2 regions of the Streptomyces sp. NPDC030820 genome follow, and region 2 is predicted to be linked to the other one. Evidence: riboswitches for the same ligand, from Rfam matches in the RefSeq annotation. Region 2 holds a riboswitch; the other holds the start of a gene.

Region 1 (11,670 bases), on a different contig from region 2:
CCGATGACGCCTCGGCGCAGGCCCTGCTCGACGAGTGGTCGGCCGTCGTGGACAGCGCCGGACGGTAGGGCCCGGCGGTAAGGAAGTACACGCCACCGCACGGCAAAACCTACGCACGCGCGCGTGCCGGACAAGTGTCCCCCAAGGGGGGCCTGTCCGGCACGCCGGTGGGGCCATTCGGAGGTACTCCGCGCGACATGCGACGATGTGCGACATGCCGCAGCAACCCCCCGTTCGGAGCAGCCCCACGCGGGCGCAGCGCCCGGACGCCTCCATGTCGTTGATCACCAACGTCATGGACCACAGCCTCGACGACGGGTATGCCGAGGCCGCCGCCCGCAAGAAGTCCCAGGGCGAGGGCGGCCTGCCCAGGACCCTCAGGGCGAAGCTCGGCCTCGCGGCCGGCCTCGTCCTCGCGGCGCTGGTCGTGACCGTCGGGGCGGCACAGACGCAGGCGGCGGCGCCCGTGGTGGCCAAGGAGCGGCAGGAACTGATCGACCGCATCGACAGCGAGACCGCGAACGCGGACAAGCTGGAGGGCACGGTCGACCGGCTGCGGGACGACGTCGGCGCGCGCCAGCGGGCGGCGCTGAAGTCGAGCGGCGGCAGTGCCCAGGCGGACCTGGTGGGCGTGCTGTCGGGTGCCACGGCGGTCCACGGTCCGGGCGTCAAGCTCGTCGTGGACGACGCCAAGGAGGCCAGCACCGGCGGTGACGGCACCAACCCGCGGGAGACCTCCGGCTTCTCCGACACCGGCCGGGTGCGCGACCGGGACATGCAGCGCGTGGTGAACGGGCTGTGGGAGTCCGGCGCGGAGGCCGTCTCCATCAACGGGCAGCGGCTGACCGCCCTGTCCGCGATCAGGGCCGCCGGGGACGCGATACTGGTCGACAACAGGCCGCTGGTGCCGCCGTACACGGTGCTGGCGGTGGGGGACGGGGAACGGTTGAACACCGGGTTCCAGAACAGCGCGGACGGCCTGTATCTGCACGCACTGGAGCAGAACTTCGGCATCCGCGCCACCATCTCCACGGAGGGTGACGTACGGTTGCCCGCCGCACCGAGTGTGATCGTACGCACAGCACAGCCGAGCACCGAGAAGACTGAGAAGGGCACATCGTGATCGCCGTACTGGGCCTCGTCGTGGGAGTCGTGGCCGGCCTGTTGGTCCGGCCCGAGGTTCCGGCGGTCGTCGAGCCTTATCTGCCGATCGCCGTCGTCGCGGCGCTGGACGCCGTCTTCGGCGGGCTGCGGGCCATGCTCGACGGGATCTTCGACGACAAGGTCTTCGTGGTGTCGTTCCTGTCGAACGTGGTCGTCGCCGCCCTCATCGTGTTCCTGGGCGACAAGTTGGGCGTGGGTGCGCAGCTGTCCACGGGTGTCGTGGTCGTCCTCGGCATCCGGATCTTCTCCAACGCCGCGGCGATCCGGCGGCACGTGTTCCGGGCGTGACACCGATGAGCGAGCAGAACGAACAGAACGAGCAGCCGGAGAAGCCGGAGCAGCCGGAGAACAGGCTGCGCAAGGAACTGCCCGAGGAAGTGCCCGCGCGGGCACCCGAGCCTGCGTCGGAGCAGCAGGCGGAGCAGCCGCCGACCGGCCGGCAGCGGCTGGTCAAGGGACTGTGGCCGCCGCGGTTCACCCGGGCGCAACTCATCGTCGCCCTGCTGCTGTTCGGCCTGGGCTTCGGCCTGGCGGTGCAGGTGGCGTCCAACAGCGACACCGACAGCGCGCTGCGCGGCGCACGCCAGGAAGATCTTGTTCGCATTCTCGATGAACTGGATTCGCGTACTCAGCGTCTTGAGGACGAGAAGCAGGGACTCGAAAAGCAGCGCCAGGAACTGCAGAGCAGCTCCGACCAGGCGGCGGAGGCTCGCAAGCAGACGGCCGAGAAGGAGAGGCAACTCGGCATTCTGGCGGGCACCGTGGCGGCGCAGGGTCCCGGTATCACGATGACGATCGAGGACACGAAGGGGACGGTCAAGGCGGACATGCTGCTCGACGCGATCCAGGAGCTGCGCGCGGCCGGTGCGGAGGCGATCCAGGTCAACGGGGTCCGGGTGGTCGCAGGCACCTACTTCACGGACTCCGGTGACGGCATCGGCGTCGACGGGAACAAGATCAACGCCCCCTATCGTTTCCAGGTCATCGGCAAGCCGCAGGACCTGGAGCCGGCGCTGAACATCCCGGGAGGCGTGGTGCAGACGCTGGAGAAGGAGCAGGCCACGGTGACGGTCCAGCAGTCGGGCAAGATCGTCGTGGACGCCTTGCGACAGGCGAAGCGGCCTGACTACGCTCGGTCGTCCTCCCAGTGAACCGGCGGTGCATGGGGGACGTCCGGCAGGGGCATGAGGTTGCGGGGGGTCGGCGCACCGAAGAGGTGGTGCGTGGTGGAAACTGTCTGGTGGATACGGACGTTGTGAGAATGTCCGGCTCGGCCGGTGTAGGCAATCAGGGTTCGTCCTGCCCCACGGGCGGGTCTGTTTCGGTCAAGGGGAATCGCCCGTGAAGTTGTTTGCGAAGTTGTTCCGCAAGAGCGCGCGAGAGGGCAGCGACAACGCGACCGCTCGTCATCGCGCACAGCCCGACGCGGAGGGCCAGCGCCCGCTGTTCCGGGACCAGGTCGCTGGTCCGGGCGGTGACATTTCCGGAGGTCAGAGCGGGGCGTCGGTTGACCCTGCCCGGTCCGGCGGCATAGGTTTCGGGCAACCGTCAACCTCAGGTGCGGGTGGAGGGTTCGCCCCCGGTCCGTACGCGTCCAACGCCCCGGCGGGGCAGCCGCAGGAGGATCCGTCCATGTCGGTCCTGGTGTGTACGAGGTGCGGTAACCGCAATGCGGAGAACGCCCGCTTCTGTTCCAACTGTGGCGCGCCGCTGCGCCCCGGAGTGGCGCCGGAGCGTGCCTCCGAGACGACGTCCACGATCTCGATCTCCGGTCTGGAGGCCTACGACGCCGAGGTCACCGGCCAGACGCAGATGCCGATGCTGTCGCCCGAGGCGCAGGCCGCGGTGGACGCGCTGCCGATGGGCTCGGCGCTGCTGGTGGTGCGCCGGGGACCGAACTCGGGCAGCCGCTTCCTGCTGGACAGCGACCTGACCACGGCCGGCCGTCATCCGCAGAGCGACATCTTCCTGGACGACGTCACGGTCTCGCGTCGGCACGTGGAGTTCCGGCGCACCCCGGACGGCTCGTTCACCGTGGCCGACGTGGGCAGTCTGAACGGCACGTACGTCAACCGCGAGCGGATCGACCAGGTTGCTCTGTCGAACGGTGACGAGGTGCAGATCGGCAAGTACCGGCTGGTGTTCTACGCGAGCCGGCAGGGCATCTGACCCGCCCCCGGACCGGTGTCCGGGGGGACCCCCAGGGAAGGTCCATGCTTCAAACACCGAGCGGCGGTGCCGGAAGCGGTACCGCCGCCAGGGACAGTGGGCTGATGAGCATCGGCGCGGTGCTGAACGTGCTGCGCGACGAGTTCCCCGAAGTCACCATCTCCAAGATCCGTTTCCTGGAGTCGGAGGGGCTCATCGAGCCGCAGCGGACCCCTTCGGGGTACCGCAAGTTCAGCGCCGGGGATGTCGAGCGCCTGGCGCGTGTGCTGCGGATGCAGCGGGACCACTATCTTCCGCTCAAGGTCATCCGCGAGCACTTGGACGCCATGGAGCGGGGCGAGGCCGTCCAGCTGCCCCTCGTGGGCCGTCAGCGCACCGCTGAGCCCGTTCCGGAGCCGGCCGTGGTGCCCACGGTGGCCCGGATCGGCAGGGCCGAGCTGCTGGCGGCCGCGGAGATCGACGAGGGCGATCTCAAGGAGTGGGAGTCGTACGGGCTCATCGCTCCCCTGGAGGACGGGGCGTACGACGCCGAGGCGGTCACCGTGGCCGCGCTCGTCGCCGAACTGGGCCGGTTCGGGATCGAGCCGCGCCACCTTCGGGTGATGAAGGCGGCCGCAGACCGCGAGGCCGGACTGGTCGACCAGGTGGTGGCCCCCCTCAAGCGCCACCGCAACCCGCAGACGAGGGCCCTTGCCGAAGCCCGTACGAAGGAGCTGGCGGCGCTCACGGTGAAGCTGCACTCGGCACTGGTGCAGACCGCTCTCGGGGTGCGGCTGCCCTGAGCAGCGGGGGCGGTGAGCGGCCGGATCGGCCACCTGTTCCCGGCCCGACTACCCAAACGTCCCGGGCACGGCCTAGGGTTGCTGTGTGAACGAGCTCGATGTCGTAGGTGTCCGGGTCGAAATGCCCTCCAACCAACCGATCGTGCTCCTGCGCGAAGTGGGAGGCGACCGTTACCTCCCCATCTGGATCGGGCCGGGGGAGGCGACGGCGATCGCGTTCGCCCAGCAGGGCATGGCCCCCGCCAGGCCGCTGACCCACGACCTGTTCAAGGACGTGCTGGAGGCCGTCGGCCAGGAGCTGACCGAGGTACGCATCACCGATCTGCGTGAAGGTGTTTTCTACGCGGAGCTGGTCTTCGCCAGCGGTGTCGAGGTGAGCGCCCGCCCCTCCGATGCCATAGCGCTGGCCCTGCGCACCGGAACGCCGATCTACGGCAGTGACGCGGTGCTGGACGACGCCGGCATCGCCATTCCGGACGAGCAGGAGGACGAGGTGGAGAAGTTCCGCGAGTTCCTCGACCAGATCTCGCCCGAGGACTTCGGCACCAGCAGCCAGTGAGGTCGAACGGCCGGTGAGCGTCGCCGCCCCGTGTGCGGGCAATTGCCACCGGCCATTGAGAGCGTCCTACGGCCTCCCCCGAAAGCATTCGGCTAGCCTTTCCCCGCGGTGGGACACGGGAAACCACTCCTAGGGTGATTATCACTCGGCGTGCCGAGTGTGGCGATCGTTGACGCACCCCTGGTGACTGCCTACCGTCGTGAAGGCAGGTCAAGGACGGAGGTCGGCGTGAGAACCAGCGGCGACGGTACGGCTGGGGGTGCCCCCGGACGCGGGTTCGGGGAGAGCGGTCCGTACCCTCCCCCTAGCTCTCAGCTGCGTTCGAACAGGGGGTACCCCCAACCGAGCAGCGCGGTCGCTCACGCTCCGCAGCGGCCGACGGTGGTGCCGAACGGCGGAGGGGCGGCGTCCATGGTGGCGGAACAGATCGGCTACCGCGGGCCGACGGCCTGCGCGGCCGCGGGCATCACCTACCGACAGCTGGACTACTGGGCACGCACCGGCCTGGTCGAGCCGAGCGTGCGGCCCGCATACGGGTCGGGCACACAGCGGCTGTACAGCTTCCGTGACGTCGTCGTCCTGAAGATCGTCAAGCGGTTCCTGGACACGGGGGTCTCGCTGCAGAACATCCGCACGGCCGTGCAGCACCTCAGGGAACGCGGTTTCCGCGACCTGGAGCGGATGACCCTGATGAGCGATGGCGCCACGGTGTACGAGTGCAGCTCGCCGGACGAGGTCCACGCCCTGCTCCAGGGCGGTCAGGGCATCTTCGGGATCGCCGTCGGCGTGGTGTGGCGGGACGTGGAAAGCGCACTCTCCCAGCTGCACGGCGAGCGCATCGACACCGGCGAGACGCTGGTCGGGCACAACCCCGCGGACGAGCTGGCGCGGCGCCGCAACCGGGCGGTCTGAGCGCCGGGCGCCGCAGCGTTCCCGGCGCCACGGCATTGTCAGTGCCGTGGTGCAGCATCGGAGATGTGAGAAACGCGCCCACGATCCTGCATCTCGACATGGATGCCTTCTACGCCTCGGTGGAGCAGGCATCCAAGCCGAGCCTGCGCGGGAAGGCGGTCGTCGTGGGCGGGCTCGGGCCGCGCGGGGTGGTGGCCACCGCGTCGTACGAGGCACGCGTCTTCGGGGTCCACTCGGCGATGCCCATGGCCCAGGCGCGCCGGCTGGCACCCAACGCCGCGTATCTGGTGCCGCGCTTCACTGTGTACCGGGCGATCAGCGAGCAGGTGATGGCGCTGCTGCGGGAGCTGTCGCCGCTCGTGGAGCCGCTCAGCCTGGACGAGGCGTTCGTGGACCTGGAGGCCGGGGGGAGGGCCTGGGACGAGGAGTCGGCGCGGCTGGTCGCGAGCAAGCTGCGCGCGGACATCCGGGCGGTCACCGGGCTGACCGGATCGGTGGGGCTCGCCGCCTCGAAGATGCTCGCCAAGATCGCCTCGGAGCAGGCCAAGCCGGACGGCCTGGTGCTCATCGAGCCGGGATCCGAGCGGGCGCTGCTGGGGCCGATGCCGGTGCGGACCCTGCCGGGGGTCGGGCCGGCCACCGGGGACCATCTGCGCCGGGCCGGGATCACCACGGTCGAGGAGCTGGCCGAGGCGGGCGAGGACGAGCTGGTCCGGCTGCTGGGCAAGGCGCACGGGCACGCGCTGTACGCCATGGCCCTGGCCCATGACGAGCGGCCCGTGGTGGCCGAGCGTGAGGCGAAGTCCGTGTCGGTCGAGGACACCTACGACGTGGACATCCATGACCGGCTGCGGATCGGGCTGGAGGTGCAGCGGCTGGCCGACCGGTGCGTGGGGCGGCTGCGCGGGGCCGGGCTGTCGGGGCGGACGATCGTGCTGAAGGTGCGCAGGTACGACTTCTCGACCCTGACCCGCTCCGAGACGCTCAGGGGACCCACGGACGATCCGGCGGTCGTCCGGGAGGCGGCCGCGCGGCTCCTGGACTCGGTGGACACCACGGGCGGGGTACGGCTGCTGGGCGTGGGTGTCTCCGGGCTCGCCGACTACACCCAGGAGGATCTGTTCGCGCAGGCGATGCCCTCGCGGGCGGCGGAGACGCCGGAGGAGGCCGGGACCGAGGTCGTCGTGGAGCGGCCGGAGCCCGTCGAAAGGCACTGGCGGGCGGGACAGGACGTGAGGCATGCGGAGTACGGGCACGGGTGGGTGCAGGGGAGTGGGCTGGGGCGGGTCACCGTGCGGTTCGAGACGCCGCAGTCCCCTCCGGGGAGGGTGCGGACGTTTCTTGTCGGTGATCCTGCGCTGGAGCCCGCCGATCCGTTGCCGTTGGTTGCGGGGGCCTCCGATCAGGTTTCCTCCGACCCCGCCAGCTTGCCGAAGTCGTGGTCCGGGGCCGAGGGAGGCGATGCCACGTCCAGGCCGTAGTGGTGGTAGAGCTGGAGCTCCTGCTCGGGGGAGAGGTGGCGGCCCACGCCGAAGTCGGGGGCGTCCTTGATCAGGGCGCGGTCGAAGGGGACATGGAGGGAGCCCTCGACCAGTTCGCTCGGTTCCAGGGGGACGAAGGCGTCTCGGGAGAACAGGCCGGTGCGTATCGCCGCCCACTCGGGCACGCCGGTCGCGTCGTCGAGGTACACCTCGTCGATGGTCCCGATCTTGGTGCCATTGCGGTCGAACGCCTTGCGGCCGATCAGGTTGCGCGGATCGATGTCGGTCTGCACGGTCCCTCTCCCTCCACGTGGTCGCAACTCATCCGTAAGCACTACGAAAGAGCACATTCAGGGAGGCGGCCACTCGAGGGCCTCGTCGTTGACCCCGCTGGTAGGCTGACAGCGGCTGCTGACCCCGTGCGGGAGAGTCCTCCGACCACCTCGGAGGCGCCGAAGGAGCAAATCCTCCCCGGAATCTCTCAGGCTCACGTACCGCACGGACGAGGTCACTCTGGAAAGCAGGGCGGGTGTCGACGGCTCCCGCTCTCACCGACGGTGAAAGCCGGGACGTACCCGGTGAAGCTCTCAGGTTGAGATGACAGAGGGGGAGGCCGTCGGGGCACCCGCACCGTGGTGCCCTTCGAAGGTCGCGTCAGACCAGGAGGCCTCCGCAATGACCGCCCATCGCATTCCGCTCTCGGAGCTCGAAGCGGGCATCCCGTTCGAGCAGCGCCACATCGGCCCCGACCAGGAGGCGCGGGCCAAGATGCTCGCGCAGGTCGGCTACGGCTCGCTGGACGAGCTGACCGCCGCGGCGGTGCCGGACGTGATCAAGAACGCCTACGCCCTCGACCTGCCGGGCGCCCGCACCGAGGCCGAGGTGCTCGCCGAGCTGCGCTCGCTGGCCGACCGCAACCAGGTGCTCGACTCCATGATCGGGCTGGGCTACTACGGGACGTTCACACCGCCCGTCATCCTGCGCAACGTCATGGAGAACCCGGCCTGGTACACGGCCTACACGCCGTACCAGCCGGAGATCTCCCAGGGCCGCCTCGAAGCCCTGCTGAACTTCCAGACGATGGTCGCCGACCTCACCGGGCTGCCCACCTCCGGCGCCTCCCTGCTGGACGAGGGCACCGCCGCCGCCGAGGCCATGGCGCTGTCCCGGCGCATGGGCCGGAACAAGAAGGGCCTGTTCCTGGTCGACGCGGACGCGCTGCCGCAGACCATCGCCGTCATCCAGACCCGCGCCGAGCCGACCGGTGTCGAGGTGGTCGTCGCCGACCTCGGCGACGGCATCCCGGCCGACATCGCCGCGCGTGAGATCAACGGCGTGCTGCTCCAGTACCCGGGTGCCTCCGGCGCCGTACGCGACATCAAGCCGGTCATCGACCAGGCCCACGAGCTCGGCGCGCTCGTCACCGTCGCCGCCGACCTGCTCGCGCTGACCCTGCTGACCTCGCCGGGCGAGCTCGGCGCGGACATCGCCGTCGGCACCACCCAGCGCTTCGGTGTGCCGATGGGCTTCGGCGGCCCGCACGCCGGCTACATGGCCGTGCACGAGAAGTTCGCGCGCAGCCTGCCCGGCCGTCTGGTCGGTGTCTCCGTCGACGCCGACGGGAACAAGGCGTACCGGCTCGCGCTGCAGACCCGTGAGCAGCACATCCGCCGCGAGAAGGCCACCAGCAACATCTGCACCGCGCAGGTGCTGCTCGCCGTGATGGCCGGCATGTACGCCGTCTACCACGGTCCGGAGGGCCTGCAGGCCATCGCCCGGCGCACCCACCGGTACGCCACGATCCTCGCCGAGGGCCTGAAGGCCGGCGGTGTCGAGATCGTGCACGGCGCCTTCTTCGACACCCTCACCGCGCGCGTGCCCGGCAAGGCCGCCGAGATCGTCGCCGCCGCCCGGGAGCACGGCGTCAACCTGCACCTGGCCGACGCCGACCACGTCTCGATCGCCTGCGACGAGACCACCAGGCGGGCTCAGGTCGCCGCCGTGTGGTCCGCCTTCGGTGTCGAAGGCGACATCGAGGCGCTGGACGCGACCGCCGAGGACACGCTCCCCGAGGCGCTGCTGCGCACCGACGCCTTCCTCACCCACCCGGTCTTCCACCAGCACCGCTCCGAGACCGCGATGCTGCGCTACCTGCGCAGGCTGGCCGACCGCGACTACGCGCTCGACCGCGGCATGATCCCGCTGGGCTCCTGCACCATGAAGCTCAACGCGACCACGGAGATGGAGCCGGTCACCTGGCCCGAGTTCGGCCAGCTGCACCCCTTCGTCCCGGCCGAGCAGGCCGAGGGCTACCTCACGCTCATCCGCGAGCTGGAGGAACGTCTCGCCGAGGTCACCGGCTACGACAAGGTCTCCCTGCAGCCGAACGCCGGTTCGCAGGGCGAGCTGGCCGGTCTGCTGGCCGTCCGCGGCTACCACCGGGCCAACGGCGACGAGCAGCGCACCGTCTGCCTGATCCCGTCCTCCGCGCACGGCACCAACGCCGCCAGCGCCGTGATGGCCGGTATGAAGGTCGTCGTCGTCAGGACCGCCGAGGACGGCGAGATCGACGTCGAGGACCTGCGCGCCAAGATCGAGCAGTACCGCGACGAACTGGCGGTGCTGATGATCACCTACCCGTCGACGCATGGCGTCTTCGAGGAGCACGTCGCCGACATCTGCGCCCAGGTGCACGAGGCCGGCGGCCAGGTGTACGTCGACGGCGCCAACCTCAACGCCCTGGTCGGCCTCGCCAAGCCGGGCCACTTCGGCGGTGACGTCTCGCACCTGAACCTGCACAAGACCTTCTGCATCCCGCACGGCGGCGGCGGCCCGGGCGTCGGCCCGGTCGCGGTCCGCTCGCACCTGGCGCCGTACCTGCCGAACCACCCGATGCAGCCGGCCGCGGGCCCGGAGACGGGCGTCGGCCCGATCTCGGCCGCTCCCTGGGGTTCCGCCGGCATCCTGCCCATCTCCTGGGCGTACGTCCGGCTGATGGGCGGCGAGGGCCTCAAGCGCGCCACGCAGGTGGCCGTGCTGTCGGCGAACTACATCGCCAAGCGCCTGGAGCCGCACTACCCGGTGCTCTACACCGGCCCCGGCAACCTGGTCGCGCACGAGTGCATCATCGATCTGCGCCCGCTGACCAAGGCGACCGGCGTGAGCGTGGACGACGTGGCCAAGCGCCTGATCGACTACGGCTTCCACGCGCCGACCATGTCCTTCCCGGTGGCCGGCACTTTGATGATCGAGCCGACCGAGTCCGAGGACCTCACCGAGCTGGACCGGTTCTGCGACGCGATGATCGCCATCCGCGCGGAGATCGAGAAGGTCGGCGCGGGTGAGTGGCCGGCGGAGGACAACCCGCTGCGGGGCGCCCCGCACACCTCCGCCGCGCTCGGCGGTGAGTGGACGCACGCCTACAGCCGCGAGGAGGCCGTCTTCCCGGCCGGTGGCTCGGCCGCCGACAAGTACTGGCCGCCGGTCCGCCGTATCGACCAGGCCTTCGGCGACCGCAACCTGGTGTGCTCCTGCCCGCCGCTGGACGCGTACGAGGACTGACGTCGTCGCGCACGAGGACTGAGCGAGCGGTGCCACAGGGCCCCGTCCGGTTTCCGGGCGGGGCCCTCGCCGCGTCATGCCGTGGCCAGGGACACCTCGGTCGCCTTGATCAGAGCGACCACGTCCGAGCCCACGAAGAGGCCGAGGTCGGCCACCGCGTCCTTGGTGATCGCCGCGGTCAGTTCGCCGTCGTCGACGGAGATCTTGACCGTGGCCATGACGGCGCCGGTGGTGAGGCCGATGATCGTGCCCTGAAGCTGGTTGCGGATCGACAGGCCCTCGACCCGATGGGTGGCCAGGGAGACCTCGGTCGACTTCACCAGCGCGCGGACGGGCGAGCCGGGGGCGAGGGAGAGGTCCTCGGCGGACTCCTTGGTGATGGCCGCCATGAGGTGCTGGCCGCCGTCCAGACGGAGTTCGACGGTGGCCATGGCCTCGCCCGGGTGGACGGCGGTGACGGTGCCTGGGAGCTGGTTGCGGATGCTCAGGGTCATGGGCACTCACGGTAGAGCGCCCATGCGTTCAGGCCGGGTATGCGTGTGTCTGCGCCGCTTTGACGGTCGCCCAGACAGCGGCGCCGGGATGCAGATCGAGCTCGGCGGCGGCGACCGTGGTGAGGTCGGCGGCGAGGGGGAGTTCGCCGGTGAGGTCGGCGCGGATCTGGTCGCCGTGCGTCTCCAGGCCGGCCACCTCGCAGCGCCAGAGGTTACGGGCGCTGGCGCCGGTGGGCCGGTCCCGGAAGAGGGTGACGGCGGACGGCGGGAACGCCACGAACGCCGGGCCGGACAGCTTCTCGGTGGTCGTGATCGACGGGCCCGCGTCGAGTCGTACGGTGTGCCCGTTCGCCCGGCCGCGGTAGAGGTTGAGGCCGACGAGCTGGGCGATGTAGTCGGTGCGCGGATGGCGGGCGATGTCGGCGGGGCCGCCCTCCTGGACGACTCGGCCGTCCTCGATGACGACCAGCCGGTCGGCGAGCACCATGGCGTCCAGCGGGTCGTGTGTGACGAGTACGGCTACTGCCTCGAACTCGGCCAGATGGCGG
Region 2 (11,670 bases):
GGCCGGAGGACACGATGTGCTGGACGTACTTCGCACCGGTGTCCTTCGCCTGCGGCACGGGGGCCGTCTGGGAGAAGGTCGCCAGGTAGTCGAAGTCGGCGAACGGCTGGTTCAGGTGGAAGACGATCGTGCGGTCGTCCGGGGTGGCGATGGAGTCCAGGCCCTTCTTGTCCTTGTAGGGGCCCTTGTACTTGTCACCGCCCTGCAGGTACGCCTTGAAGTACGTCGGGCCGTTGGACAGGGCCTCGGGCGCGAAGTTGGAGCGCTCGATCGCGTACTTGACGTCCTTGGACGTGATCGGGGTCCCGTCCTCGAACTTCAGGCCCGAACGCAGGTGGTACGTCCAGGTCTTGGCGTCCTTGCTGGGCGTGCCCAGGGACTCCGCGAGGTCCGGGACGACCGCGAGGCCGTCCTTGCCCGCGGCCGGCTTGAACGTGACGAGCGTCCGCGCGTACAGGCGCGAGAAGTTCTGCACGAAGCCGTAGTAGGTGTTGCCCGGGTCCAGGGAGTCCGGCACGTCCGAGTCTTCCAGGTTGACCGTGCCCCCCTTCTTGCTCGACGCGTTGACGATGGAGTCCAGCGCCGCGTCCTTCGTTCCGTTGCCGCCACTGCTGCTCTTGCCGCTCCCGCCGCCGCACGCGGCAGCGCCCAGGGAGAGCACCGTGACCGATGCCACGGCGGCGATAACCCTTCTCGTCTTCACGTTGAGGAAGACCCCCTCTATCGATGGATCACTTGCTGCGAGGGTCGAGCGCATCACGCAGCCCGTCACCCAGCAGGTTGAAGGCCAGGACGGTGATGAAGATCGCCAGTCCGGGCACGAACATGTACTGCGGATCTGCGGTGTAGAGATCCACGGCGTTGCTGAGCATGCCGCCCCAGGAGGCCTGCGGCGGAGCGATGCCGACTCCGAGGAAGCTCAGCGCGGCCTCGAAGAGGATGTTCGTCGGGATGATCAGCGTCGAGTAGACGAGGATCGGCGCGACGAGGTTGGGAAGCAGCTCCCGGAACAGGATGTACGGGCCGCGGGCTCCCAGGCTGGTGGCGGCCTCGACGAATTCCCGCCTGCGCAGGGTCATCGTCTGAGCGCGCACGATACGCCCGATGTACGGCCAGCTGAAGAAGCCGATCACGAAGATCAGCACGGAGATCCGCAGCGGCAGACCGTTGAGCCCGAAGAAGCCGTCCTGCACCGAGGCCGAGATGGCGATGGCGAACAGCAGCAGCGGGAACGCCAGGAAGGTGTCCATGAGCTTGCTGATGAGGCTGTCGACCCAGCCGCCGTAGTAGCCGGCGATGACGCCCAGCACGGTGCCGATGACCACCGAGAGGAGGGTGGCACCACCGGCGACCAGGAGGGAGACCCACGAGCCGTCGATGATGCGGGCGAGCATGTCGCGGCCGTACTGCGGGTCCACGCCCAGCGGGTGGGCCCAGCTCATACCGCCGAAGCCGCCCTTGGGCGCGAGGAGCGCCGGGTCGATGAGGTCCTGGTGGAACTTGTCCGGGTCGAGCCCGAAGATCCACTCGATCGGCTTGGCGAGCACCGCCATCAGCACGAGCAGGACGACGACGACCCCGCCCGCCACGGCCAGCTTGTCCCGCTTGAACCGGGTCCAGGCGATCTGGCTGAGTGAACGCCCTTCGATCTGGCTCTTCTTGGCCCCGGCGAGCACAGACTCGGGAGGCGCTCCGGCCTCTGCCCCGGTGGTCTCGATCGGTGCGGTCACAGTTGACCTGACCCCTCTCGCCGGTGGTGACCGGCCTTTGTCCGCCGCTGTGGGCGGCTTGGTTCACTTACCTGCGCCGGCCGCACGTGGGTGACGGCCCAGAGAGCCAGCTGTTCCTGTGACTGGTTTCGATCACAGAATCGATGGCCTCGCGTCTTGAGAGGCGAGTCTTCAACGCGCTCTCGATCACGCGCCAGGCCTGATGGAGAAAGTATGCGTAAACGTGATGCCGCCTAGGGGATTCCGTTATCCGAACAGGGAAGATCGCCTGTCGGACGCGGACATCGAGGGACACTTCGACCTAATCGGACACACAAACCGGGCAGTTGAGACCGATGAAGGCCGCCGGACACGCCTTCGTGACCGGCGTCACATCGGCCGGGTGCTCAGTAGGGCCTCGGGCTCGTGTACCCGTATCCGGGGTCGGCCGCGGGCGCCGGTGCCGCATGGGCCTCGCGGTCGTAGAACGGGCGGGCGTTGGCCCGCATCCACATCACGACCGGGTCGTGGTCGTCGGTCATCGCGACGGTCGACACCGGCAGGCCCTCCGGGACCGCGCCGACGGACTGCTGCATCATCGCGCGCACCGAGTCGACCGCGGCCGGGGAGGTGTCGTACACGTCCAGACCGATGGCGAGGTACGGCGCGCCGAGCGCCGGCTGCACCCAGGCGCGGCGCAGGGAGCGCAGGGCCGGGGTGCGGTGCGCGTTCTGCGCGAGGAGGGCGTAGAACTGCGGGACCTCGATGCCGGGTTCGGTCAGCCGGAGGGGGCCCGCGGGCTGGCGGTCCAGGCCCGTGGCGATGCGGCGCAGATCCAGCCAGGGAATGCCGACCCCGCCGCCCGGGGCGTGCGGGTTGAGCCAGAGGCCGTAGTGGTCGGGATAGAGGGTGCGGGCCACGTCGAGCCCGTCGACGACCTCGTAGGACCGGTTCCAGCCACTGGCCGAGAGTTCCTGGGCGGAGGTGACGCAGGGGGCGTACTGGAAGCCGTCGACCTCCATGTTCCCGTACTGGGCGTCCGGGGAGCCGGCCTGGCCGTGCCACAGGAGCATCCAGATCTGGCCGGAGGACGGGGTGGCGAGGGCGCGGAGCAGGGCCTCGTAGGCGTCGTAGCGGCCGGGGGTGACCTGGCGCAGCGTGTGCTCCACGCTGACGCTGCCGCTGTGGCTCGCGCTCACCTGTCGTGCCCTTCTTTTTGTGCCCCGGTGTTGGGAGACAGCTTATGCGCCTGGTGGCTCGGGACCCCGGGTGCATGGGCGGGTGCGGGTGCGTGGGTGGTACTCGCGCCCACGCCGTGGAGCCGCATATCGATACGCCCCGCGCCCCTCGGGTTGGCTGCCCCTCGCGTCGGCTTCTAGTGGCCGTACTGGTAGAAGGGCCGGACGTTCGACTTCAGCCATTCGGCCACCGGGTCGTCCGTCACGTCCAGGAGGACCAGGTTGACCGGCCACTTGACCGGAACTTTGCCGAGGGCCCGGCCCAGGGCCTGGAGGGGCTGGGCGCGGAAGTCGCCCTCCCACTGGGAGAGTTCGACGCCGACGAACATCGCCGGCTCGTCCGTCTCTATGGCGGCCAGGCAGCGGCGGGCGGTGAGGACCACGCCGGTCCCGGCGAACTCGGCGGACGCGGCGGAGAGGAAGTCGACCGGGTCGTCCTGCCAGTCCGGCTCGAAGAGGCGGACCCGGGCGCCGGAGTTCGGGCCGTCGAGGGGCGTACGGCCGGCCCGGCACAGCTCGGCCACCGCCGCCGGCGGGAGCGGGATGCCGACCAGGGCGTCGGGGTTCACCGCGATGCCGACCTGCGCGGGCAGGCCGCGGGCGAACTCCACGGCCGGGGCGATGGTGTACGGCATATGGGAGCCGGCCGCCTGGCGCAGCTGCTCCTCGGAGCTGAACACCGGGACGTACGCCTGGCCGTCGATGTCCAGCGTGGGCAGGTCGAGCGGGCCGCTGTCCGGGCCGCCGCCGCTCGGCAGCGGGATCCAGAGCAGGCTCCGGCCCAGCACCTCGATGATCCGGCCGGCCGCGGCGGGTATGCCGAGGGAGGCCGAGAGCACCTCCTCCAGCTCGTTGCCGGGCCAGCCGCCGTGCGGCTGGGGGTGCGCCTGTGCCGGGAAGTCCGCGGGAATGTCCGCCGGGAAGTCCATCTGCCTACCGCCTGCTGGGAACCACTGCTGTGACCATGAAGGCTAGCGGGTGGCTGTGACAGTGCCTCACCTTGTGAAGGTGATCCGCCGCAGGGCGTCCGCCGCCGGCCGGTCCAGCAGCACGGCCGCGCCGCAGCCGGCGGGCAGTTCGCCGCGTTCGACCGCGTCGAGCAGCCGGGCGGTCGTACGGCGGTGGCGGCGGAAGGCGTAGCCGGAGACGCCCCGGCCGCGCTCGCGCTGGCCCTCGCGCGCGGTCTCGGGGGTGACGTCGAGCAGAAGCAGATGGAGGGTGCCGCCGCGGCGGCGGGCCTCCCGGGCGAGCCAGGCGCGCACCCAGGACTGGGTGCCGCAGTCGTGCACGACGACGCCCTCGCCGGTGCGCAGGGCGCGGCGCAGGCCGGCGTAGTGGGCGAGGCGGACCAGGGGGCGGTAGAGGGCGTAGGGGAGGAAGGCCGGCAGGCGGGCCGCCCAGCGGTCGCGGGTGTGCTGGGAGTCGATGCGGGGGCCGGTGACCGCGCGCTGCATCAGGGTCGACTTGCCGCTGCCGGGCAGGCCGGTGATCACGGCGAGATCGCGGGGCCCGAAGGCCAGGGCCCGCGGGCCGCGGCCGGCCCGGTCCCGCAGGTCGCGGACGACCGGGGCCGGGGCGGGACGCTGCCTCGGCACCGCGATGCCGGTGGTGGTGGCGGTGGCGTACACCGGGGTCCTGTTCACCGTGATCGTCCTCCCCTGTCGGCCCGGTAATCTTCATTCCCCGACCGCGCAAAGAGAAGGTAATGGACGATGTCACCGGCGGGGTCCGGGTCCTGCCACAGGTCGGTTACAAAAGCCCGCTCGCCGTGCGATGATGTGGCCGCCAACTGCATACCGGCCGCTTGAATCCGCGCGGGAGAGTTCCCAGCAGCCTTCGCTGGGACGCCGAAGGAGCAAGTCCCTCCCTTGAATCTCTCAGGCCCCGTTACCGCGCGGGCGAGGCACATCTGAAAAGCGGGCCGCTGTGTCAGTGGCTCCACCCAAGGTGCAAGCCGTGATCGTCCCTGTGGCGGTCCTGGCGAACCTCTCAGGTTCCGATGACAGATGGGGAGGAACGTTCCTCGCCTGTCATTCCTTGGGAGACGACCGACCGATGAGCAGTACCGAACTCCGTCACACCGCGCTCGATGCCCTGCATCGCTCGCTCGGTGCGACGATGACCGACTTCGCCGGCTGGGACATGCCGCTGCGCTACGGCTCAGAGCGCGACGAGCACATCGCCGTGCGGACGAAGGCGGGTCTCTTCGACCTCTCCCACATGGGCGAGATCACCGTCACCGGCGCCGAGGCAGCCGCCTTCCTGAACTACGCCCTGGTCGGCAACATCGCCTCCGTCGGCGTGGGCCGCGCGCGCTACACCATGATCTGCCAGGCCGACGGCGGCATCCTGGACGACCTGATCGTCTACCGGCTCGCCGAGACCGAGTACATGGTCGTCGCCAACGCCTCCAACGCCCAGGTGGTGCTGGACGCGCTGACCGAGCGCGCCGCCGGCTTCGACGCCGAGGTGCGCGACGACCGGGACGCGTACGCGCTGATCGCCGTCCAGGGCCCGGAGTCCCCCGGCATCCTGAAGTCCCTCACCGACGCCGACCTCGACGGCCTGAAGTACTACGCCGGCCTGCCCGGCACGGTCGCCGGCGTCCCGGCCCTGATCGCCCGCACCGGCTACACCGGCGAGGACGGCTTCGAGCTGTTCGTGAAGCCCGAGCACGCGGTCGAGCTGTGGCAGGCGCTGACCAAGGCCGGCGAGGGTGTCGGTCTGGTCCCGTGCGGCCTGTCCTGCCGGGACACCCTGCGCCTGGAGGCGGGCATGCCGCTGTACGGGCATGAGCTGAACACCTCCCTCACCCCCTTCGATGCCGGGCTCGGCCGGGTGGTGAAGTTCGAGAAGGAGGGCGACTTCGTGGGGCGCGAGGCGCTCACCGAGGCCGCCGCCAGGGCCGAGGAGAACCCGCCGCGCGTCCTCGTCGGGCTGATCGCCGAGGGCCGCCGGGTGCCGCGCGCCGGGTACGCCGTCGTCGCCGGCGGCGAGGTGATCGGCGAGGTCACCTCCGGCGCCCCCTCCCCCACCCTGGGCAAGCCGATCGCCATGGCCTACGTCGACGCGGCGCACGCGGCGCCGGGCACCGAGGGCGTCGGCGTGGACATCCGGGGCAGCCACGAGCCGTACGAGGTCGTGGCGCTGCCGTTCTACAAGCGACAGAAGTAGACACTGGGCGCGGTCACCGTGTGACCCCGCGCACGTTTCCGCTGCTCACCAGCGGCTTCAGCAGTCCCCCCTTCATCAGCACTCCCGCGCGTACAGGAGAATTCAGGCCATGAGCAACCCCCAGCAGCTGCGCTACAGCAAGGAGCACGAGTGGCTGTCGCCCGCCGAGGACGGCGTGTCGACGGTCGGCATCACCGAGTTCGCGGCCAACGCGCTCGGCGATGTCGTCTACGCCCAGCTCCCCGAGGTCGGCTCCACCGTGACCGCGGGCGAGACCTGCGGCGAGCTGGAGTCCACCAAGTCGGTCTCCGACCTGTACTCGCCGGTCACCGGTGAGGTCACCGAGATCAACGAGGACGTCGTCAACGACCCGTCGCTGGTCAACTCGGCCCCCTTCGAGGGCGGCTGGCTGTTCAAGGTGCGCGTCGCGGAGGAGCCGGCCGACCTGCTCTCCGCCGACGAGTACACCGCCCAGAACGCCGGCTGAGGAGTCGTAGCCGTATGACCGTCCTGAACACGTCCCTGCACGAGCTGGACCCGGAGATCGCCGCCGCGGTCGACGCCGAGCTCGGCCGCCAGCAGTCCACGCTGGAGATGATCGCCTCCGAGAACTTCGCGCCGCTCGCGGTGATGGAGGCGCAGGGCTCCGTCCTCACCAACAAGTACGCCGAGGGCTACCCGGGCCGCCGCTACTACGGCGGCTGCGAGCACGTCGACGTCGCCGAGCAGATCGCGATCGACCGGATCAAGGAGCTGTTCGGCGCCGAGTACGCCAACGTCCAGCCCCACTCCGGCGCCTCCGCCAACCAGGCGGCGCTGTTCGCGCTGGCCCAGCCCGGGGACACCATCCTCGGCCTGGACCTCGCGCACGGCGGCCATCTGACCCACGGCATGCGCCTCAACTTCTCCGGCAAGCAGTTCAACGTGGTCGCCTACCACGTGGACGCCGTAACCGGCCTGGTCGACATGGCCGAGGTCGAGCGGCTCGCCAAGGAGCACCGCCCGAAGGTGATCATCGCGGGCTGGTCGGCGTACCCGCGCGAGCTGGACTTCGCCGCCTTCCGCCGGATCGCGGACGAGGTCGAGGCCTACCTGTGGGTCGACATGGCGCACTTCGCGGGCCTGGTCGCGGCCGGTCTGCACGCGAACCCGGTGCCGTACGCCGACGTGGTCACCTCCACCACGCACAAGACGCTGGGCGGTCCGCGCGGCGGCATCATCCTCGCCCGCAGCAAGGACTTCGCGAAGAAGCTGAACTCCTCCGTCTTCCCGGGCTTCCAGGGCGGTCCCCTGGAGCACGTGATCGCGGCGAAGGCGGTCTCCTTCAAGGTCGCCGCCTCGGAGGAGTTCAAGGAACGCCAACGTCGTACCGTGGAGGGTGCCCGTATCCTCGCCGAGCGCCTGACGGCGGCCGACGCGCGTGAGGCCGGGGTGAACGTCCTGTCCGGCGGCACGGACGTGCACCTCATCCTGGTCGACCTGCGCGAGTCGGAGCTGGACGGGCAGCAGGCCGAGGACCGCCTCCACGAGGTCGGCATCACGGTCAACCGCAACGCGGTCCCGAACGACCCGCGTCCCCCGATGGTGACGTCGGGCCTGCGGATCGGTACGCCCGCCCTCGCCACCCGCGGCTTCACGGCCGAGGACTTCGCCGAGGTCGCGGACGTGATCGCCGAGGCGCTGAAACCGTCGTACGACGCGGAGGCCCTCAAGGCGCGCGTGAAGGCGCTCGCCGACAAGCACCCGCTGTACCCGGGCCTGAACAAGTAGACCCGGACAAGCAAGTCCCCGGTGGGGCGCCCGACGGAGATCCCGGAGGGTGCCCCGCCACCCCCCCGTCTTGAGGAGTGACCGTGGCCATCTCGGTCTTCGACCTGTTCTCGATCGGCATCGGCCCGTCCAGCTCCCACACGGTGGGCCCGATGCGCGCGGCGCGGATGTTCGCCCGCCGCCTGCGCAACGAAGGGCTGCTGGAAAAGACCGCCACCGTCCGGACGGAGCTGTACGGCTCCCTGGGCGCGACCGGACACGGCCACGGCACCCCGAAGGCCGTCCTGCTCGGCCTGACCGGCGACTCGCCGCGCACGGTGGACGTGGAGACGGCGGACGCGCGGGTGGAGGCGATCAAGGCCGAGGGCCGGATCAGTCTCCTGGGCGAGCACGAGATCGCGTTCGACTTCGACAAGGATCTCGTGCTGCACCGCCGCAAGGCCCTGCCGTACCACGCCAACGGCATGACGCTGTGGGCGTACGACGCCTCCGGCGCGGAGCTGTTGTCGAAGACGTACTACTCGGTCGGCGGCGGCTTCGTCGTGGACGAGGAGGCGGTCGGCGCGGACCGGATCAAGCTGGACGACACGGTCCTGAAGTACCCCTTCCGCACGGGCGACGAGCTGCTCCGCCTGACGAAGGACACCGGCCTGTCGATCTCCTCCCTGATGCTGGAGAACGAGCGGGCCTGGCGCACGGAGGAGGAGATCCGCGCGGGCCTGCTGGAGATCTGGCGGGTGATGCGCGAGTGCGTCCGGCGCGGCATGTCCCGTGAGGGCATCCTGCCCGGCGGCCTGAAGGTGCGCCGCCGCGCGGCCGTCTCCGCCCGGCAGCTGCGCGCCGAGGGCGACCCGCTGGCCCACGCCATGGAGTGGATCACGCTCTACGCGATGGCGGTGAACGAGGAGAACGCGGCCGGCGGCCGGGTGGTGACCGCCCCCACGAACGGCGCGGCCGGCATCATCCCGGCGGTCCTGCACTACTACATCAACTTCGTCCCCGGCGCCGACGAGGACGGGGTGGTCCGCTTCCTCCTCGCCGCCGGCGCCATCGGCATGCTCTTCAAGGAGAACGCCTCCATCTCCGGCGCCGAGGTCGGCTGCCAGGGCGAGGTCGGCTCCGCCTGCTCGATGGCCGCGGGCGCGCTGGCCGAGGTGCTGGGCGGCTCCCCGGAGCAGGTCGAGAACGCGGCCGAGATCGGCATGGAGCACAACCTCGGCCTGACCTGCGACCCGGTCGGCGGCCTGGTCCAGATCCCGTGCATCGAGCGCAACGGCATGGCCGCGGTGAAGGCGGTCACCGCGGCGAAGATGGCCATGCGCGGCGACGGCTCCCACAAGGTGTCCCTGGACAAGGTCATCAAGACCATGAAGGACACCGGCGCGGACATGTCCGTGAAGTACAAGGAGACGGCGCGGGGCGGGCTGGCGGTCAACATCATCGAGTGCTGACGCTGTCAGGTCCGGGCCAGCAGCAGGTCCTCCCCGGTTGACGGGCGCAGGCCGTCGGTGCGGCCGGTGAAGTAGCGCTCGGCGTGTGAGGCGCCCGGGATGTGGTGGGCCTCCCTGAAGCCGGCCTCGTGGGCCAGGGTCAGCATCTCGTCGGGGGTGTAGAAGCTGAGGAACGGCGTGCCGGATGCCCGGGCGCCCGCCTCGCTCGCCTTGAGGCCGGCGCGGTCGGCCTCGGCCACCAGGTCCTCCGGCAGCAGGAAGGTCATGGCGAGGGTCGAGCCGGGGGCGAGCCCGGCGAGTTGGCGCAGGGTGGCAGCGGTGGCGTCCTTGGTGAGGTACATCGTGACGCCGGACGAGGCGACGACCGCCGGCCGGCCGGGGTCGAATCCGGCCGCGGTGAGCTGCTCCGGCCAGGTCCCGGCGCTCGCCTCGAAGTCGACCGGCACCAGGTGCAGCCGGTCCGGGATGCCGTAGCCGAGTTCGGCGAGGCGCCGACGCTTGAAGTTCTGCGTGCCGGGCTGGTCCACCTCGAAGACGTGCAGCCGGGACGCGGTCTCCGGTCTGCGCTGGGCGAAGGTGTCGAGGCCGGCGCCGAGGAGGACGTACTGGTCGACGCCCCGGTCCGCCTGCTCGGCGACCAGGTCCTCGATGAAGCGGGCGCGGGCCACCATGGCGGCCCGGAATCCGCGGGTGCCCTGCGGGTCCATGTCCGGGCGGTCGCGCCAGCCGTCGCCGGGGGAAACGAGCCGCAGACCGATCTCGTCCTCCAGGACATGGGGCGGCGGATCGACCTGGACGTGCATCGCCCGCCACAGGGCGCACCGCACGGCGGTGTTGTCCGGTGTCCCGCCTCGCTCGTCGGTCATGGCGCCGCTTCCCGTCCCCGTCACTTCGCCGCGGGGGCCTGGAGGCTCCACAGCCGCCCGTCGGGGTCGCGGACCGTCATCATCCGGGTCCCGAAGTGGGTGTCCTCGAACGGCGTGACCACCTCGACTTCGGGATCGGCGCGGAACGCGTCCGCGTCCGGCACCCTCAGCACGATCTGTGTCCGCGGCGCACGGTCCTCGGGGACCTCGGCGATGAACACGTACGGCCCGTCGCCGATGCGGAACTGGCCGGAGTTGTGGTCGGTCGCGAACTCCAGCTCGTAACCGAGCGCCTGGAAGAACTTCGCCGCCCTGCCCCAGTTGTGGGTCTCCAGGAACACGGCCTCGATGCCTTCGGTCGCCATGTCAGCTCTCCTTCTCGGTCGACTGCTGTTCCTGCCCATGGGCGTCGTCGAGGTAGGCGCGCAGCGCTTCTGCGACCAGTGCCGACAAGGACATGCCCGACTCGATGGCGCGGTACTTGACCTGCTTGATCAGTCCGATCGGCAGGTACACGTTGAACTGCTTGACTTCCTCATCACCCACACTCCGAGGCTAGCATGCTAGCAATCTAGCCGCCAGCGGTGACGGGCCACGCGACGGCCGGAGAGTGGCCGATGTTCCTCCGGGGGCTACCGCGCAGTAACCGCTCGCTCTTACGCTGCCGCCAACTCGGCGACAACAAAAGGGAGTTGAGCAATGGGTGCGGTGAGACGGCTGGCGGCGCTCGTGGGTGCCGGTGCTCTGCTGATGGTGGGGCCGGGCAACGCCCACGCGGCGGCGCCGAAGTTCTCCGAGACGACGGCGATCGGCACGCACAACGCGTACGACAAGGCCAAGTACACCTACTTCGCACAGGCGCTGGACTCCGGCGCCTCGCTGCTGGAGCTGGACGTGTACGTGGACAGCATCAGTCACCGCTGGCGGGTCAGCCACAGCAATCCGCTGGGCGACGACAACAACTGCGAGGCGGCCAAGACCCCGAGCGAGCTGTACAGCAAGAACCGCAACCAGGACTTCGGCAGCTGCCTGGACAACATCGCGGCCTGGAACCAGCTCCACCCCGACCACCCGCCGATCGTCTTCAAGATCGAGATGAAGGTCGGCTTCAACAACAACGCCGGGCTCGGGCCGGACGAGTTCGACACGCTGATCCACCAGAAGCTCGGCAGCAGCGTCTACAAGCCGGCCGACCTGCTGGGCGGCACCTACAGCACGCTGGACGCGGCCGCCAGGGCCAACGCCTGGCCCAGCCGCGACTCCCTCAAGGGCAAGTTCATCTTCGAGGTGATCCCCGGCACCGTGGAGATGAACAACCCCTTCGACCACTACTGGACGGACCAGGAGTACGGCGACCATCTGCGCGACCTGTACGGGGCCGGGAACATCTCACAGGCCGAGGCCTTCCCGGCGGTGCTGGGCGCGGCGAACGGCGACCCGCGCTCGGCCCGCTGGAGCTCGG

Evidence for each region. Region 2 has a riboswitch for glycine ahead of gcvT (glycine cleavage system aminomethyltransferase GcvT). Riboswitches for the same ligand answer to the same signal wherever they lie in the genome.
Region 1: it holds a riboswitch for glycine, as region 2 does, so the genes downstream of both, gcvP (aminomethyl-transferring glycine dehydrogenase) here and gcvT (glycine cleavage system aminomethyltransferase GcvT) in region 2, are expected to answer to the same signal.

What each region holds. Positions count from the first base shown of each region.
Region 1 covers NZ_JBVIEB010000007.1:3,355-15,024, forward strand. Annotated here, with positions in the region: gene ACZ418_RS20030 (sugar phosphate nucleotidyltransferase) at 1-68, shown strand, start outside; gene ACZ418_RS20035 (DUF881 domain-containing protein) at 215-1,123, shown strand; gene ACZ418_RS20040 (small basic family protein) at 1,120-1,452, shown strand; gene ACZ418_RS20045 (DUF881 domain-containing protein) at 1,458-2,315, shown strand; gene ACZ418_RS20050 (FHA domain-containing protein) at 2,506-3,333, shown strand; gene ftsR (transcriptional regulator FtsR) at 3,378-4,115, shown strand; gene ACZ418_RS20060 (bifunctional nuclease family protein) at 4,201-4,674, shown strand; gene ACZ418_RS20065 (MerR family transcriptional regulator) at 4,903-5,586, shown strand; gene ACZ418_RS20070 (DNA polymerase IV) at 5,652-7,067, shown strand; gene ACZ418_RS20075 (PRC-barrel domain-containing protein) at 6,989-7,360, opposite strand; glycine riboswitch at 7,480-7,574, shown strand; gene gcvP (aminomethyl-transferring glycine dehydrogenase) at 7,743-10,628, shown strand; gene ACZ418_RS20085 (TOBE domain-containing protein) at 10,703-11,122, opposite strand; gene ACZ418_RS20090 (ABC transporter ATP-binding protein) at 11,151-11,670, opposite strand, start outside.
Region 2 covers NZ_JBVIEB010000009.1:372,415-384,084, forward strand. Annotated here, with positions in the region: gene ACZ418_RS26245 (ABC transporter substrate-binding protein) at 1-703, opposite strand, end outside; gene ACZ418_RS26250 (ABC transporter permease) at 732-1,730, opposite strand; gene ACZ418_RS26255 (enhanced serine sensitivity protein SseB C-terminal domain-containing protein) at 2,117-2,908, opposite strand; gene ACZ418_RS26260 (enhanced serine sensitivity protein SseB) at 3,085-3,876, opposite strand; gene ACZ418_RS26265 (AAA family ATPase) at 3,943-4,590, opposite strand; glycine riboswitch at 4,753-4,850, shown strand; glycine riboswitch at 4,851-4,963, shown strand; gene gcvT (glycine cleavage system aminomethyltransferase GcvT) at 5,003-6,121, shown strand; gene gcvH (glycine cleavage system protein GcvH) at 6,231-6,608, shown strand; gene glyA (serine hydroxymethyltransferase) at 6,623-7,891, shown strand; gene ACZ418_RS26285 (L-serine ammonia-lyase) at 7,975-9,342, shown strand; gene ACZ418_RS26290 (class I SAM-dependent methyltransferase) at 9,348-10,208, opposite strand; gene ACZ418_RS26295 (VOC family protein) at 10,229-10,573, opposite strand; gene ACZ418_RS26300 (ribbon-helix-helix domain-containing protein) at 10,575-10,754, opposite strand; gene ACZ418_RS26305 (phosphatidylinositol-specific phospholipase C domain-containing protein) at 10,908-11,670, shown strand, end outside.